Draconibacterium halophilum: one gene and its partner. The protein of the gene in region 1 interacts with the protein of each later gene in a pairwise test. Links are inferred from orthologs where the notes say so. Each region holds a gene or a part of one and is shown in the gene's direction. Other genes may lie near its edges.

The links.
Region 2: the proteins of G0Q07_RS18930 (region 1) and sfsA interact in binary tests that used the Escherichia coli proteins (3 or more experiments, as listed by UniProt). The link is inferred for Draconibacterium halophilum from one-to-one orthologs.

What each region holds. Positions count from the first base shown.
Region 1 is NZ_CP048409.1:4,635,006-4,643,479, forward strand. What follows is about bases 5,535-8,338. They hold G0Q07_RS18930 (glutamate-5-semialdehyde dehydrogenase), read left to right. Parts: upstream 5,535-6,213; coding sequence 6,214-7,464; downstream 7,465-8,338. Other genes in these bases: proB (glutamate 5-kinase), read left to right, coding at 5,535-6,061; G0Q07_RS18935 (N-acetylornithine carbamoyltransferase), read left to right, coding at 7,532-8,338. Also shown: G0Q07_RS18900 (GNAT family N-acetyltransferase), read left to right, coding at 1-657; G0Q07_RS18905 (argininosuccinate synthase), read left to right, coding at 739-1,932; argC (N-acetyl-gamma-glutamyl-phosphate reductase), read left to right, coding at 1,934-2,902; G0Q07_RS18915 (aspartate aminotransferase family protein), read left to right, coding at 2,973-4,109; proC (pyrroline-5-carboxylate reductase), read left to right, coding at 4,148-4,945; more of proB, read left to right, coding at 4,952-5,534; more of G0Q07_RS18935, read left to right, coding at 8,339-8,474. UniProt on the Escherichia coli protein: Catalyzes the NADPH-dependent reduction of L-glutamate 5-phosphate into L-glutamate 5-semialdehyde and phosphate. The product spontaneously undergoes cyclization to form 1-pyrroline-5-carboxylate.
Region 2 is NZ_CP048409.1:2,852,842-2,861,365, reverse strand. What follows is about bases 1,941-4,794. They hold sfsA (DNA/RNA nuclease SfsA), read left to right. Parts: upstream 1,941-2,948; coding sequence 2,949-3,641; downstream 3,642-4,794. Other genes in these bases: G0Q07_RS11405 (B3/B4 domain-containing protein), read left to right, coding at 4,572-4,794; G0Q07_RS11410 (DUF4251 domain-containing protein), read right to left, coding at 3,694-4,212; tsaD (tRNA (adenosine(37)-N6)-threonylcarbamoyltransferase complex transferase subunit TsaD), read left to right, coding at 1,941-2,925. Also shown: G0Q07_RS11425 (translocation/assembly module TamB domain-containing protein), read right to left, coding at 1-1,713; more of tsaD, read left to right, coding at 1,897-1,940; more of G0Q07_RS11405, read left to right, coding at 4,795-5,240; G0Q07_RS11400 (1-acyl-sn-glycerol-3-phosphate acyltransferase), read left to right, coding at 5,273-5,791; G0Q07_RS11395 (DUF5686 and carboxypeptidase regulatory-like domain-containing protein), read right to left, coding at 5,788-8,448. UniProt on the Escherichia coli protein: Binds to DNA non-specifically. Could be a regulatory factor involved in maltose metabolism.

The sequences.
Region 1 (8,474 bases):
AAGCGATTAAAAGACATAGAAGTAACTATTGCCAACGAAAAACACCTGAAGTTTATCGATGCAATTAATGATGCCATCGACAGTGCTTCGCAACAGCGCGGAACAGGTATTGCACGTCGGTCTTATGAATACCTTTCTTCAAAAATGAAGGAGGGAAAAGCAATTATTGCACTTGATGAAGAAAACTTTGCAGGATTTTGTTACGTAGAAACCTGGCAGGAAAAAGGCTTTGTTGCTAACTCGGGACTAATTGTTGCCGAAGGATACCGTGGTCTTGGATTAGCAAAAGCCATTAAGAAGAAAGCATTTGAGCTGTCGCGCAAAAAATATCCAAACTCAAAAATATTTGGTTTAACCACAGGTTTGGCCGTAATGAAAATCAACCACGAGTTGGGATATCGCCCGGTAACATTTTCGGAGTTAACATTAGACGACCAATTTTGGAAAGGCTGCGAGGGTTGTGTTAATCACGACATTTTAGAGCGTACGGGAAGAACAAAATGCCTGTGCACCGGAATGTTATACGATCCAGCCTGGGAGAAACCATCTTACGCTAACGGAAACGGAATTAGAAAACGTAGCTTGCTCGATCTTCTGCCAAAACGATTTGCGGGTGTTGCAAAAAAGAAAAACAATCAATCAGATAATAAAAAGTAGAGCGGCGGCTCGCTATTCGGCGGACAGCTACAGACTTAAGTTGAATAACAAACGCCGTCGCTCTTTTAAAGATATTGAGACATGAGTAAAAAATTGGTACTGGCATTTAGCGGAGGTTTAGACACATCGTTTTGTGTAAAATACCTGAAGGAAGAAAAAGGTTACGATGTGTACACAGCGATTGCCAACACGGGCGGATTCTCTGACGAAGAATTAAAAGTCATTGAGGAACGCGCGTTGGCGCTGGGCGCAGTTGAGCACATTACACTCGATGTGACCAACGAGTATTACGAAAAATGTATCCGCTACATGGTTTTTGGGAATGTTCTACGTAATAATACGTACCCTATTTCGGTAAGCTCCGAAAGAGCGTTTCAGGCAATTGCTATTATTGAGTATGCCAAAGAAATTGATGCAAAATACATTGCTCACGGAAGTACCGGCGCCGGAAACGATCAGATTCGTTTCGACCTTACTTTCCAGGTGTTGGCTCCTGAGATCGAGATCATCACGCCTACCCGCGACATGTTGCTTACTCGTCAGTACGAAATTGATTACCTTAAAAAATACGGTTTCGAAGCCGATTTCTCGAAAATGGAATACTCCATTAATCAGGGACTTTGGGGAACAAGCGTTGGTGGAAAAGAGACATTGACCACTAACAAAAATCTTCCTGAAGAAGCTTATCCTAGTCAATTAGAAACTACCGGTGAAAAAACTATTGAACTTGGTTTTGAAAAAGGCGAGCTGATTTCGCTCGACGGTGAATTTTATGAAAACGGCGCGGATGTAATTCGCGCACTGGAAGGCGTTGCGTCGAAATATGCCATTGGCCGCGACACACATGTTGGTGATACTATTATTGGTATTAAAGGCCGCGTTGGTTTTGAGGCTGCCGCACCGCTGATTACCATTAAAGCACACCACCTGCTGGAAAAACATACGCTTACCAAATGGCAATCGTACTGGAAAGAGCAGCTGGGCAATTGGTATGGAATGTTCTTACACGAAGCCATGTATCAGGAGCCGGTAATGCGCAACATTGAAGATTTCCTGGAATCAACACAGGAAAATGTAACCGGAAAAGTGATCGTAAAACTGAGACCTTACAATTTCGAGTTAGTAGGAATTGAATCGGAGCACGACTTAATGAATTCAGGATTTGGCCAGTATGGCGAAACTGTTGAAGAATGGACTGCCGACGATGTTAAAGGATTTACCAAAATCTTATCGAACTCACTAAAAATCTACAATAAAGTAAACGGAAATTTATAGGATGATTAAAGTTGGAATTATAGGAGGAGCCGGATACACTGCCGGAGAGCTGTTAAGAATTTTATTAAATCATCCGCAAGCAGAAATTGGTTTTGTGCAAAGCACCAGCAATGCCGGCAACCTGATTTCGGATGTACACATTGATTTGCTGGGTGAAACCGAAATCAAATTTACCGACCAAATGCCTTTTGATGAAGTGGATGTTATTTTCCTTTGCATGGGGCATGGCAAGTCGATCGAATTCATGGAGAAAAATACTTTCCCGAAATACTTAAAAATTATCGACTTAAGCCACGACTACCGGCTTAAAAGAGAAGGCAACGACTTTGTTTATGGTTTGCCTGAATTAAATCGGGAAGAAATTGAGTCATCAGAACGAATTGCCAATCCGGGTTGTTTTGCTACCGGAATTCAGCTAGCACTTTTGCCACTTGCAGCCAACGATATGTTGCAGGACGAGATTCATGTGCAAGCCATTACCGGATCAACCGGTGCCGGACAAAAACCAACCGCAACCTCGCATTTCAGCTGGAGAAGCAGCAATGTTTCGGCTTATAAAATTTTCGAGCATCAGCACGAAGGCGAGATCATCCAAAGCCTTACGCAATTGCAGCCGGGATTTGAAAAGGATTTCAATTTTGTACCGATTCGCGGAAACCATACACGGGGTATATTTGTAGCTTGTTATACAAAATTTGATGGCTCGCTTGAAGAAGCCAATGAAATTTACAAGGATTACTATGCCGATCATCCATTCGTTTTTATCACGGATAAAAATCCGGGCGTAAAACAGGTAGTAAATACCAACAAAGGCGTAATATATTTGGAAAAACACGGTAACAAACTGGTAATAATCAGCTTAACCGACAATTTAATAAAAGGCGCATCCGGACAAGCAGTTCAGAATATGAACCTGATGTTTGGCCTGGATGAAAAAACCGGACTAAGTTTAAAACCGGTAGCTTTTTAAAAGGAAAAAGTAGAACAAAAAAACAAAGGAACGACTTCTGACTCCGGTCTTCGGTCTTCCGACATAGAATATGGAATTATTTAACGTATATCCACTTTTCGACATCACTCCCGTAAAGGCAAAAGGCTGCTATGTTTGGGATGAGAACGGAAAGAAATACCTCGATCTTTACGGCGGGCACGCGGTAATTTCAATTGGGCACAGCCATCCGACTTATATCGAAAATATAAGCGATCAACTTCAGCAAATTGGGTTCTATTCCAATTCGGTTCAAAATCCATTGCAAAAGGAACTGGCTGAAAAACTAGGCAAACAATCAGGCTGCGAAGATTACCAGTTATTTCTTTGCAACTCGGGTGCCGAGGCCAACGAGAATGCACTAAAACTGGCCTCTTTCATTACCGGTAAAAAGAAAATTATCAGTTATAAAAAAGGGTTCCATGGACGTACATCTGCCGCTGTGGCCATTACCGATAATCCGAAAATTATTGCACCTGTTAACGAAACAGACAATGCGGTTATCCTGCCGTTTAACGATATTAACGCAACAGAAGAAGTTTTAAAACAAGGCGATGTGGCCGCGGTAATTGTTGAAGGAATTCAGGGAATTGGAGGGATTTACGTACCCGACACCGAATTCCTGACAAAACTGAAACAGCTGACTGAAAAATATGTGGCCGTTCTAATTCTGGATGAAATACAATCGGGTTACGGACGAAGCGGAAAATTTTTCGCCTATCAACATACCGATATAAAACCCGACATTGTCACCATGGCAAAAGGAATGGGTAACGGATTCCCGATTGGCGGCGTACTCATTCAACCGGAAATTGAGCCGTGGTTTGGCATGCTCGGAACCACTTTTGGTGGCAACCACCTGGCTTGTGCTGCTGCAATTGCAGTTCTTGATGTAATGAAAGACGAAAAACTGGTTGAGAATGCCGAAAAAGTTGGAAATTACCTGATGGATAAACTGGCGGCAATTGATGCAGAGTTTGAGATCAGAGGAGAAGGATTGATGATCGGGTTGGAATTCAAGAAACCAATTGCCGAGATTCGCAAGAAATTGCTTTTCGATTACGGTATTTTTACCGGCGTATCGGGGCAAAATATTATCAGGCTGTTGCCACCGCTCAGCCTTACAACCGAACAAGCCGACACCTTTTTAGCAGCGTTTGCAGAAGTACTTGGCTCGTTCGCTGAATAAAAAATGATTTGAAAACTACATTTTCTAAATTCGACAAAATGGAAAATAAAAAAATAGCAATAATCGGGGTAGGAAACATGGGAGGTGCCATTGCACTTGGTCTTTTAAAATCGGGCTCAGTTGAAGCAAGCAATATCTCCGTTTCCGACAGAAAAGAAGCTACGCTCAAAAAAATGAGCGACCTGGGAATTGATGCTTACGACAACAACATTGACGCAGCAAAAGACGCAGATGTGATCATCGTTGCCGTAAAACCCTATCATATTGAGGGAGTAATTAATACCCTGAAACCCATTTTGTCGCCGGAGAAGATTTTCATTTCCATTGTTGCCGGAGTTGGCATTGACGAGCTTGGAGAGATGGCTGGAAACAACATTCCAATTTTCCGGGTAATGCCAAACACCGCAATTGCTTTACAGGAATCGCTAACCTGTATTTCGGCAAATGGTAACACCGAACCATACCGCGAGTATGTAGTTGAACTGTTCGACAAACTGGGAAAAACCATCGAAATTCCGGAAGAACTTATGGCTGCTGCAACTGTACTTTCGTCGTGTGGTATTGCTTATGCGCTGCGTTATATCCGTGCTGCTATGCAAGGTGGTATCGAGATTGGTTTTAGCGCCGAAATGGCTCAGCTTATTACAGCACAAACGGTAAAAGGTGCAACCGAATTGTTACTTCAATCGGGACATCACCCTGAAAGAGAGATCGATAAAGTAACCACTCCGATGGGTGTTACTATTACCGGCCTGAACGAAATGGAACACAAAGGCTTTAGCTCTTCACTAATTCAGGGAGTTTTGGCTTCGTACAAAAAAATAAAAGACAACTAAAGAATTGTGCAGACCCGCTATAAAAAAATAACAGTAAAAGTAGGCAGCAATGTGTTGGCCAAAGCCGACGGAACGCTCAACGTGGCGCGCATTGCCCATCTGGTAGACCAAATTGCTCATTTGCAAAAAAATGGCGTTGAGGTGGTTTTGGTATCATCGGGGGCAGTTGCTGCAGGCCGTGCTGTTATGAGTAAAACAAAAAAATCGGACGCCGTATCGCAACGACAGTTATGGGCTGCACTGGGGCAGGTAAAATTAATATCGCGTTATTCTGATTTTTTCCACGAAGAAGGGTTGACCTGCGCACAGGTACTCACCACAAAGGAAAATTTTTCGAGCCGTGGACATTACCTGAACATGAAAAACTGTATTACTACATTGCTGGAAAATAAAGTGATACCAATTGTAAATGAGAATGACACCATCTCGATAACCGAGTTGATGTTTACCGACAACGACGAACTTTCAGGATTAATCGCGTCGATGGTAGATTCGGAAGCACTAATCATCCTCAGCAATATTGACGGTGTTTACACTGCACATCCGGATAGTGATGGTGCCGAATTGATAGAACACATTAGAGTTGCCGATAAAGGACCTCAGGATGCAATTTCGTCAGAACGTTCAGATTTTGGCCGCGGCGGAATGCTAACCAAATTTCGCATTGCCAAAAAAGTTGCCGGCGATGGAATTGGTGTTCACGTAGCTAACGGAACCCGATCAAATGTGCTGATAGATTTATTGGACAAATCGAAAAACCTAAAACACACTTTTTTCGTACCTAACGTCAAGCCATCGAGTGGAGTAAAAAAATGGATCGGCTATTCCGACGGTTTTGCAAAGGGACAGGTACAAATCAACGAAGGAGCAAGAAAAGCACTGCTTTCCGATAAAGCCGTTAGCTTGCTGCCGGTGGGAATTGAGAAAGTTGAAAGCGAATTCAAAAAAGGAGACCTAATTAAAATAGTAGACACAAACGGCGAACTTGTTGGCATGGGAAAAGCCTCGTACGGATCAGAAAAGATTGAAATGGGAAAACAATCCGACAAGCAAAAACCGGTAATTCATTACGATTATTTGTATTTAGAATATAAAACAAACGAAACATTAATATAGAAAAATAAAATAGCTCAGAATATCCTTTAACTTACGTTTGTCTAGCATGACAAACTACCCTTACTCCCTTTTTTTGATGCCTTAATTTTAACTTATTCTGAGCTCCCTCTCCCTCCCCCGGGAGAGGGTTTTTCGTTGAAAGACCATAAATTATGAAGATAGAACAACAGCTAAAAAAAACGCTTGATGCGTCGCGCAAATTAAACCTGGTGAATGACGACCAGGTGAAAAAAGTATTGCTGGAACTGGCACACGAAGCAAGGGCAAAATCGGTTTTTATTCTTTCGGAGAACCAAAAAGATCTGGATCGTATGGATCCGCAAGATCCAAAGTTCGACCGACTGAAATTATCGAAAGAAAGGATAGAAGGCATTGCCAGAGACATGGAAAATGTTGCTCGTCTTGAGAGCCCTGTTGGAATAACATTAAAAGAAACAGAACGTGATAATGGACTAAAAATTAAGAAAGTTTCGGTGCCTTTTGGTGTTATCGGGATAATTTACGAAGCCCGCCCCAATGTTACTTTCGACGTTTTTGCCTTGTGCCTGAAATCGGGTAACGCCTGTGTTTTAAAAGGTGGCAGCGATGCCATTTACTCCAACCAGGCTATTGTTTCTATTATACGCGATGTACTAAAGAAATTTGATTTTGACGAAAATACGGTAACACTACTTCCTGCCGGACGTGAAGAAACCAACGAAATGTTGCGTGCCCATGGCTACATCGACCTTATCATTCCTAGAGGAAGCCAGGGGCTAATAAATTTTGTACGCGAAAATGCCACCATTCCGGTAATTGAAACCGGTGCCGGAATATGCCACACTTATTTCGATGAATTTGGTGATGCCGAAAAAGGCCGCGAAATTATATTTAATGCCAAAACCCGCCGCCCATCGGTGTGTAATGCTCTCGATTGCCTGGTAATTCACGATAGTCGCCTTACCGAGTTAAACGGTTTTGCAAAAAAACTCTCGGAAGAAAAAGTAGTGATTTACGCCGACGAAAAAGCTTTCGAACAGATTCAAGCTACTTATCCAAAAGAACTGTTATTTGAAGCTACCGAAGAATCATTCGGAACAGAATTCTTATCGATGAAAATGTCGGTTAAAACAGTAGGCTCTTTCGACGAAGCATTGGACCATATTAATACACATACATCAAAACACAGTGAGGCGATTGTTACTGAAAACCAGGAGCGTATTGAAACATTCTGCAAAATGGTAGATGCTTCATCTGTATATTCAAATGCATCAACCGCTTATACCGACGGTGCCCAATTTGGACTGGGAGCTGAGATTGGCATCAGCACACAAAAATTACACGCTCGCGGGCCAATGGCACTGGAAGAATTGACCAGCTATAAATGGATAATTGAAGGAAACGGACAAGTAAGACCTAAATAAAAAATCAAAACTAAGTTTGAGGTTTAAGCTTCGTGCTTCCAACTTCGGACTTCCAACTTTTTATAACATGAAGAAATTCACATCAGTAAAAGATATTCCCAGCATTGAAAAAGCGCTGGCAACTGCATTCGAAGTAAAAAATAACAAGTTTGGATTTCAACATCTGGGGAAAAACAAAACCATGGTTTTGGTATTTTTCAACTCAAGTCTGCGTACACGTTTAAGTACCCAAAAAGCTGCCATGAACATGGGCATGAATACTATGGTGATGAACGTAAACGAAGACAGCTGGCAACTGGAATCGGAAATGGGCGTGGTTATGGACGGCAAAAATGCCGAACACCTGCGCGAAGCCATTCCTGTTATTGGTAAATATTGCGATGTGATTGGTGTACGTGCTTTTGCCAAATTCGAAAACCGTGAAGACGATTATTCGGAAAAAATACTAAGTCAGTTTGTTGAATTTGCCGATGTTCCGGTGGTGAGTATGGAAGGTGCTACGCGTCACCCATTACAAAGTTATGCCGATTTGGTAACCATTGAAGAACACAAAAAAGTAGAAAAACCAAAAGTCGTTCTAACATGGGCGCCACATCCACGTGCGTTGCCACAAGCTGTTGCCAACTCGTTTGTGGAATGGATGCGCGAAACCGACTATGAGCTGGTTGTTACACATCCGAAAGGGTACGAACTGGCACCTGAATTTATGGGCGATGCAAAAGTAGAATACGATCAGAAAAAAGCGTTTGAAGGCGCTGATTTTATTTATGCTAAGAACTGGGCTTCGTACAACGATTACGGACAGATACTTTCAAAAGATTTGAACTGGACAGTTGATGAAGCAAAAATGGCTTTAACCAACGATGCCAAATTTATGCACTGTCTTCCGGTACGCCGAAATATGGTGGTTACCGATGGTGTAATCGACAGCCCCAATTCAATTGTAGTAGACGAGGCTTACAACCGCGAAATTACAGCCCAGGCAGTGTTGAAAATGATTTTGGAAGATA
Region 2 (8,524 bases), 1.8 Mb from region 1 along the record:
TTGTTGATTCGCAAGAAACTCAATTCCCTCGAGGTTTACTTCTCCATATCGGTTGCTGTAAGCCCCTTCTTTAACCGAAATCATTCCGTTAACATTGTCAATTCTGTCGCCGGTAAAATTGGCATCCATTTTAAAAGTCATATTGGTTGCCGGGAAATTCTGCGTTAAATTAAGCTTGCCGGGGTAAGCGTGCCTCAGGTTTAAATTAAAATCAAATCGGGGAATTTCATTATTTAAATCGAGTTCTCCAATAAAAGTAAAATCGAGGTTAGGATCCTGAATTTCAAGCAAGCCATCGAACATTTTTTCGCGTAAAATACCATCGAATGATAGTTTTTTATAATTGTAGTTGTTGTATTCTATACTATCAATAGTTCCTTTAAATATGCCGGAAACAACTTCTGTGGTTTTGTTGAATTGCCCGTCGGCAGAACCTTGTAAAGTAATTGCTCCCAGCTGGTCTTGTTTAAAAAGTTCTCCTAACTGAAAGTTGGTTGTTTCAATATTACCGCGGTAATAAATTTGCCCTTCTTTTTCGGGCATAACTAAAATATCGGTAGTTAATGTGCCCATTTCGCTTTCCAGCGTACCAAAAGTTACAAAATCAGTTAAAAAGCCACTAAAATTACCTCTAAAATGCAGCTGTCCTGCCTCATAAAAACTTTCCGGAAATCGGATATAATTGTTTTTTGCATTGCTTGGTAGTCGAATACTGCTAATATCTTCAAAAGTTGTTTCTGATTTTTTTAGATCAAGAAACAGATACATATCGGCAGGATTTAGCAGGTCATTCACATAAAAGTCGAGCAAAGCATTGGTTTTATTACCGGTTTCCAGGTACAGATTTTTTCCTTTCAGGTCGTTCAAACTACCATAAATAATTCCTGAAAGTTTAATTTTTTCCCTCATACCTTTTAGCGAGGGTATCATTGCGCCAATTTCCTGCATGCCAATTTCCGAATCTGCAATTTGGATATTCATGTCGAAAGTGCGGTTCATCGAGTCTTTGGCAGTGTAAAACTGAAAACGCATATCAGTATTAGTGATTGATGAACCATTACTTACCATATTAAAGTTGTTAATAGTAAGAACTTTGCCAACATTTGTAATGTCTGCCGCGGCCTGTTTCAGTTGCAAATTTTGTCCGGAATTTACACTTAAATCTTCTATTCTGAATGAAAGGGAGTCTCTGTATGAATAAAAATTTGAGACATTAAGATTTAAGTTACGAGCATCAACAATGGGATAGCTTTCATTTCTGCTGTTTTCAAATCTTATCTGCATATCGCTAAACTTAAATTCCTGGCAGGCAAATGTCCAGGCATTCAGGGTATCCTTTTCCGGATTGGCTCCATATTCTTCGATCAGAAATCCAAAATTGAACACGTCTGTTGAGTCTTTTGATATATATATACGGTTATTATAAAAGTCCAGTTCTTTTAAAACAATTTGCCTGCTTTTAAATTTAAGTGTATCAATTCGTGTCCTAATCAGCTTGCTGTAAATCAAGGTATCACCAAGCCTATCTTTAATCAGTACATCTTCAAGTTCTAAACGTTTGAAAAAACCAATATCAACTTTGCCAATTGTTATATCAGTTTGCAGGTCTTTCGAAAGATTTTTGGCTATTTTTTGGGTTATTTTTGTTTGTACCCAGCTGTTTTGGATAAGCACAATACCAGCACCCAGCAACATTATAAATGCTGTCAGCAAAACAATAATTATTTTCCAGCCTTTTTTAATAGTTTTGCAATTTTAGAGCGAACATAATCCATTTCAATCAATAACAAAGAAAAGGATATGTCGTTTTGTTAACTATTTATTTTTAATAAGTGCAAAGATATAAACCCAACGGCGTTTATCTTGTTTTAGTAACGTAAAAAAGGGAAGATTTATATGGCTAACAAAGGAATTATTATAATGGGTATCGAATCGTCGTGCGACGATACTTCAGCTGCCATCATTCGCGATGGTGAAATTCTGTCGAATGTTGTCGCATCGCAGAAAGTTCATGAAGATTATGGAGGAGTTGTTCCCGAGCTGGCCTCGCGTGCACATCAGCAAAATATTATCCCGGTGGTGGACCTGGCAATTAAACGGGCCAACATCCGTCGCCATGAAATATCGGCTGTTGCTTTTACTCGTGGTCCCGGACTTCTTGGATCGTTATTGGTAGGCACCTCTTTTGCAAAAGGTTTTTCGCTGGCAGCAAAAATTCCATTAATTGAAGTAAACCACTTGCAGGGACACGTGTTGGCGCTTTTTATTAAAGAAAATGGTGTGGAATTAAAAGCGCCCAATTTCCCGTTTTTGTGCTTGCTCGTTTCCGGTGGAAATTCGCAGATTATTCTTGTGCGCGATTATTTAGACATGGAAGTGATTGGGCAGACGATTGACGATGCAGCTGGAGAAGCTTTCGATAAATGTGCAAAAGTAATGGGCTTACCTTACCCTGGCGGTCCCCATGTAGATCGATTAGCAAAAGAAGGTGATCCAAACCGTTTTGAGTTTTCGCGACCCCGAATTGCTGGTTTAGATTACAGTTTTAGTGGCCTTAAAACAAATTTCCTGTATTTTTTGCGCGACAACCTTAAAGAGAATGAAAACTTTGTGGAAGAAAATATGGCTGACCTTTGTGCATCATTACAGCATACCATTATTGAAATACTTTTGAGTAAATTAAAACGAGCTGCTAAAGAAACCGGAATTAATGAAATTACCGTTGCCGGTGGTGTTTCGGCCAATTCGGGCCTACGAAATGCACTGCAGGAAAATGCAAAAAAACACAGATGGAATCTCATTATTCCCAAGTTTGAATATACAATGGATAATGCGGCGATGATTGCGATTACCGGATACTACAAATATTTGAACAAAGAATTTACCGGGCAGGATGCTGTTCCGTTTGCGCGAACTCAATTGTAAATTCTTCAAGAAAACTCAACATTTTGATATTTGAAAAAGAACTTGTTCATGGTAAGCTGATAAAACGTTATAAACGGTTTTTGGCTGATATTGAATTGGATACAGGTGAAGTTGTTATTACACATTGTACCAACTCCGGATCGATGAAAAGTTGCCTTGAAAATGGGGCAGAAGTTTTCCTTACACCAGTCGACGATCCTAAACGAAAAACAAAGTTTACCTGGGAAATGATAAAGATAAACGGCGATTGGGTAGGCATTAACACCGGAAATCCAAACAAATTGGCTTACGAAGCCATCTCGAGTGGTGAGCTACCCGAATTTAACGGATATACAAACGTAAAGCGCGAAGTAAAATTTGGCGACTCGCGATTTGATGTTTACGCTGAAAATGAAAACGAAAAATGCTTTATAGAAGTTAAAAATGTTAGTATGAAAGAAGGCGAATATGCTTTGTTTCCCGATGCCGTTACCACGCGAGGGCAGAAACATTTAAAAACATTAATGGACGTTAAAAAGCGGGGAATGCGCGCCGTAATGCTTTACATCATCCAACGAAGCGATGTTTCTGTTTTTGCACCTGCAAAGGCTATTGATCCGGATTACGCTGCTTTGCTAAAACAAGCCTCGGAAGCCGGAGTGGAAATCATTCCAATGCAGGCGAAGGTAACACCAACCGGAATTGTTTTAAGTAGGAAACTACCCGTTGAGCTATAAAAAAGCCGGAATAAATTTGATTATCCCGGCTTTCTGATCATATTAAAATGTACTATTCTTCTTTTTCTTCAATCGGCACCAAATCGCCATGGTAAGAAATATGTTGACGATTTGTGCTGTTTACACTCAGAGAAGTTGATCCATTTGAACTTACATTAAAGAAATACTCCACTTTGTCGTTTTTATTTTTTGCAGAGAATTTAATTGTAAATCCTCCTTTTTTAGCATCTTCAACACTGTAATCTTTAATAGGGGCCTCAAAAATCATTGGTGAATCGGTAGATCCATACTCAACAGAATAAGCACGACCGAAATACGGCAGATAAGAGTCCACTTCTTTGTCTTTAAGCACAACACTGTAAGGCGTTGTCAGCGTTCGGCTTCTTCCGCTTGACGGAAGCATTTGTGTGGCATTAAATTGCCAGGCATTGGCTTCAACAATATCTTTTGTTTGCTCGGTAAGCATTGCTTTCCGCTGTGCTTTTTTCTCCTTTCTACTTAATTTTTTCTCCTGTGCATTTACTGCAACAATTGAAAAGATAAGCATACTTAATAATAATATATTTTTCATGACATAAATTTTTGTTTTTAATTTACAAAAATTATTCCAAGAGTCAAGTTGTTTACATAAATAGAAAAGGGATACAATTAATATCCCTTTTCGTGCAGTTTAACTAAATAAAATCATTTAAAATGATTTCTGAAAAAATGTTGTTTAAAGTTTTCAAATGTGTTTTTCAGTTTAAATTAATTTGCAAATCTGTAAATATCTTTCATTAATGCCTGTATTTTAATAAACTGTTGGCATCAAATACAAAAGTTCTTTTCTTTGCAAAAATTTTCTTCAAGCTTTTATACAAAGCTACGGCTTTTTAAAAAATATTAAAAAGAATAATATAAAATATTAAAAAAATAATTATCAATAAACCCATGCAAAGGATTACTGTTAGCAAAGAATTAGCTGAAAAAGTACCGGGAATTGTTTTGTCTTGCATTGAATGTGATGTGCAAATTCAGGTACAAAACAATGAACTTTGGGAAGAGATTGAATCAAAAATAAAAGAACTAAATAGTAGTTTGTGCGTGGAAGAGATAAGCAAAATGCCTGCAATTGCTGCCTCGCGAAGAGCTTATAAAAAGTGTGGAAAAGATCCTGCTCGCTACCGATTGTCGGCAGAAGCACTACTCCGAAGAGTTTTAAAACGCAGCGAGATCTACCAGGTAAATAATGTTGTTGATCAGTTAAACCAGGTTTCTATTTCAACCGGATTTTCAATAGGAGGTTACGATGCAGATACGATTGACGGAGAAATTACTTTTGGCATAGGAGAAAAAGGTGAACCATATAAAGGAATTGGGCGAGGGGAACTGAATATTGAATTTATGCCGGTATTCAGAGATGCCAAAGGAGCTTTTGGAACACCTACCAGCGATTCAGTAAGAACTTGTGTTACGAAACACACAAAACGATTCTTAATGATTATCATTGCCTACGAATTAAATGAAACGATTGAATATGCGACTAATCAGGCGCAGCATTATCTGAAAAAGTATGCCGATGCCAGTAACTTTGAACTAAAAACAATACAAGCAATATAATGAAAGGAATTTGTAAATTTTTGCTAAAAATAATGGGCTGGACTGTAGTTGGAGGTCAGGCTCCCGTGAAAAAATGTATCATTATTGGAGCACCACATACCAGCGCCTGGGATTTTGTAATTTCCTGGATGTTTTATACTTCGAAAGGAGCCGTTGCCAATATTCTTATAAAAAAGGAATTTTTCTTTTGGCCACTTGGCTATTTTGTACGAAAAATGGGTGGACTTCCCATCGATCGCTCAAAAGGAGCCAACGTTATTCGCCAAACTATTCAGTTGGTTAATGAACGAGATTACATTCATTTGGCATTAACTCCGGAAGGAACACGCAGTTTAAATAAACGATGGAAGGGCGGCTTTCATATCATTTCAAAAGAAACCGGAATTCCGGTATATCTTGGATATTTTGATTGGGGAAGAAAAGAAGTTTCGATTGGAGAGCCATTTGAACTTTCTGATAATGCGAGGGATGATATTAAACGAATGAAAGATTTTTACCGCGAAAAAGGCATTAAAGGGAAATTCCCGGAGAAGTTCACTACCGATTATTAATCGAAGGCAGAAATGCTGAGTTTAAGCTGAACACTCTCGAATTTATTTTCGTTAAACCCTGCAAACACACCAATATTGCCCGCAAAAAACAGGTTGTTAAGGCTGTAGCCAATTTCCCAATAATTATTATAATTGGGTGTGGTAAGGTAATTTAAATGAATACTTTCGCTCCATGTGCGTTTATTAAAAACCGAAAGGTACCGTAGCAGTAGGTATTCCGACCGGTACTCGGTCATTACATTCAGGTAACTGTTGTTAGCGCTTAAAGCATAGTCGTTTATGAGCTGAAAACGATGCGTAAAAGGGCGCATCATCACCGGGATTTCAGCAGTACGAAAATGCTTGTATTGCGAAAAATGCATTTGATCGGCTGAAAAATAGTGACCGGCAATTATTCTCCAATCAATACCACTACCAGGCGACAAATTGGCCTGCTGGCGCACCGAAAAATCAATCCGGTTAAAATCTGCGTTGGAGTCAAATAGATCGGGAACACTTTGTTTAAAAGACAGGTTGAATTCATAAAAATCATCGATAAATAAAAATGGTGATTCTTCGAGCCAGGGTTTTCGTTGCTTTTTGCGGAAATTCAAACCAAGACCGTAGCTAAAGCTTTTTTGTTCAGCAAGAGCGGGGTTGTCAGCTGTTAAGTCTCCGGGTAAGTTTGGTTCAAAATATTTATAATCAGACAGCGGGAATGAGCTATTATTTTCAAGCGGGTAAAAATGATCGAAATTGGCGTTGGCATAGAACCTGAAATTCGTTTTAAAACGCTGCGAGAAACTCAGGTGCAAGAATTCATTCTCGTATAATCGCATGTAGTTTTCGCCAAAAAACCATGAACTTAACGCATTTACAGCCGGAGTAATCGCCTGAAACCCGCTTTTGAAATCGTTACTTTGTTTTCCTGCAAAAAGAGTGATTTGATTTCCTACGGCCAGAAAATGAACAAATTGAATGTTGATGCTGCCAAACAACGCTTTACGGTTAAAGGCGTAACCAAGTTGTGGTGTAAGGTAAATTCGTTTTGTAGAGTCGACTAAAAATCCCAGTCGAAATTCCTGTTTGTATTTATAGCCGTCAACAGCGTTAAAATCGAAATTAACGGGCGATAGCAGTCCATCGTAACTTACCCGGATGGTAGAATCTTTTGAAATATCATAAGCTCCGGCCAATAACCTACTTACAAATCGCTTAGTGTTTTCGTTGCTGGAAACAGTATCACTTGAGACACCTTTTTCCTGCAGTTTTAAAGAGTCGGCCATTCGGTAACTTTCAATTTCGGCTTGCGTTAGCGGGATACTTCTCATCGAGTCCCATGCCATATTTGATCTTAACGAATCTTCGTTTTCTGAAATATGATAGCTTCCGTATTCAGATGCAACAATTGTAGAGTCTTTGTATTGTTCCTTTAAGATTTTGCGGTTCAGTCGTGCAATTTTTTTTACATCAGAATTGTTCAGTTCTTCATTGGCATTCAAACTGTTTAGCTCACTTATTAATTGCTGTTCTTTTTCGCCGGGTTCTCTTTTTTCCTGAACAGCATTTGTTTGCGCTGCATTTGTGGTGCTTTCGTACTGTATGGTGGTGTAGTTATTTACAATGGAATCATACTTAACTGATGCTCCGTAATAAAAGTTGCCCCGCAAACCCAACATGCCAAAATCTCCGGTAATATTATGCGAAACAGGCAGCCAGTTACCATCGCCTAAATTTTCAAACTGTTGTTTTATGTGGTAATTAAAAAATTCAAAACTTGATTTAAAATCGAGGTTGTAGATGCACCAAAGCCGGTCTACAATATAAATAAACCCTTCTACCAGTTCATCGCTTTTTCGCTTGGGCGTAACACGAATTTTAAACACATCAAAATCACCAATAGTAATAAAACCTTCGTAAACAAATTTGTAATGTTTGAGTGCTAAAACAGACAAGGGAGAAACCACTTCGTTGGGGCGTTCGTCGTAAAAACTGGCTGTCATTAATCCCATAACCGGCGGTTCATCAAAACCGGTAAGTGAGCTCTTTTTGCTTATAACCTGCTGGTTGTACTGATTGGGATAATCGAAAATAATGCGGTTTTGCGATTCGATTACATAGGTTACATTCTCTTTAAAATAATCTTTGAATTTTCGGCCATCTTCAACTTCCTGCTTTTTTATAAGGTTGGGAATGTTGCTAAAAGAAAAATTGCTTTTCATGTACAGGTCGGCACCATAATGTTTAATTTTCTTCCGGTAATATGGTGCTTTGGCAATGGCTTTACGCATAATAAAATAGGCCGGGTCTTCATCTCCGGGAAATACTTTTATTTCAGCCAGTTCAAAATTCTGATCCTGCAAGGAAATTGCAAGAAACAGACTGTCGGTTTGCAGGTTTACGATTTTTTCCTGCTTTTCATATCCCATTGAGCGCACCGTGAGGTGAAACGTGCCGGTTGGCAGATTAAAGCTAAAATTGCCGTTACTATTCGATGTTGTGCCCTGCCGCGTTTCCGAAATATAAATAGTGGCATAGGGCACCGGTTGTTTTTGCTCGTCCAGAATTTTTCCTGAAAGAACCTGACTGTTGACAAAAAAATGTGCAAAAAGCAAAATAAAAGTAAAACAAACCGACAGTTTCCGGGCAGTTGATTGTTTGATCTTTTGGGTATACATGGCTTAATTCTGTTTTCACTTGCAAGAAAAACAAAAAAATACTCTCGTTGAAATATTTATTGTTAAAAAAGATTAT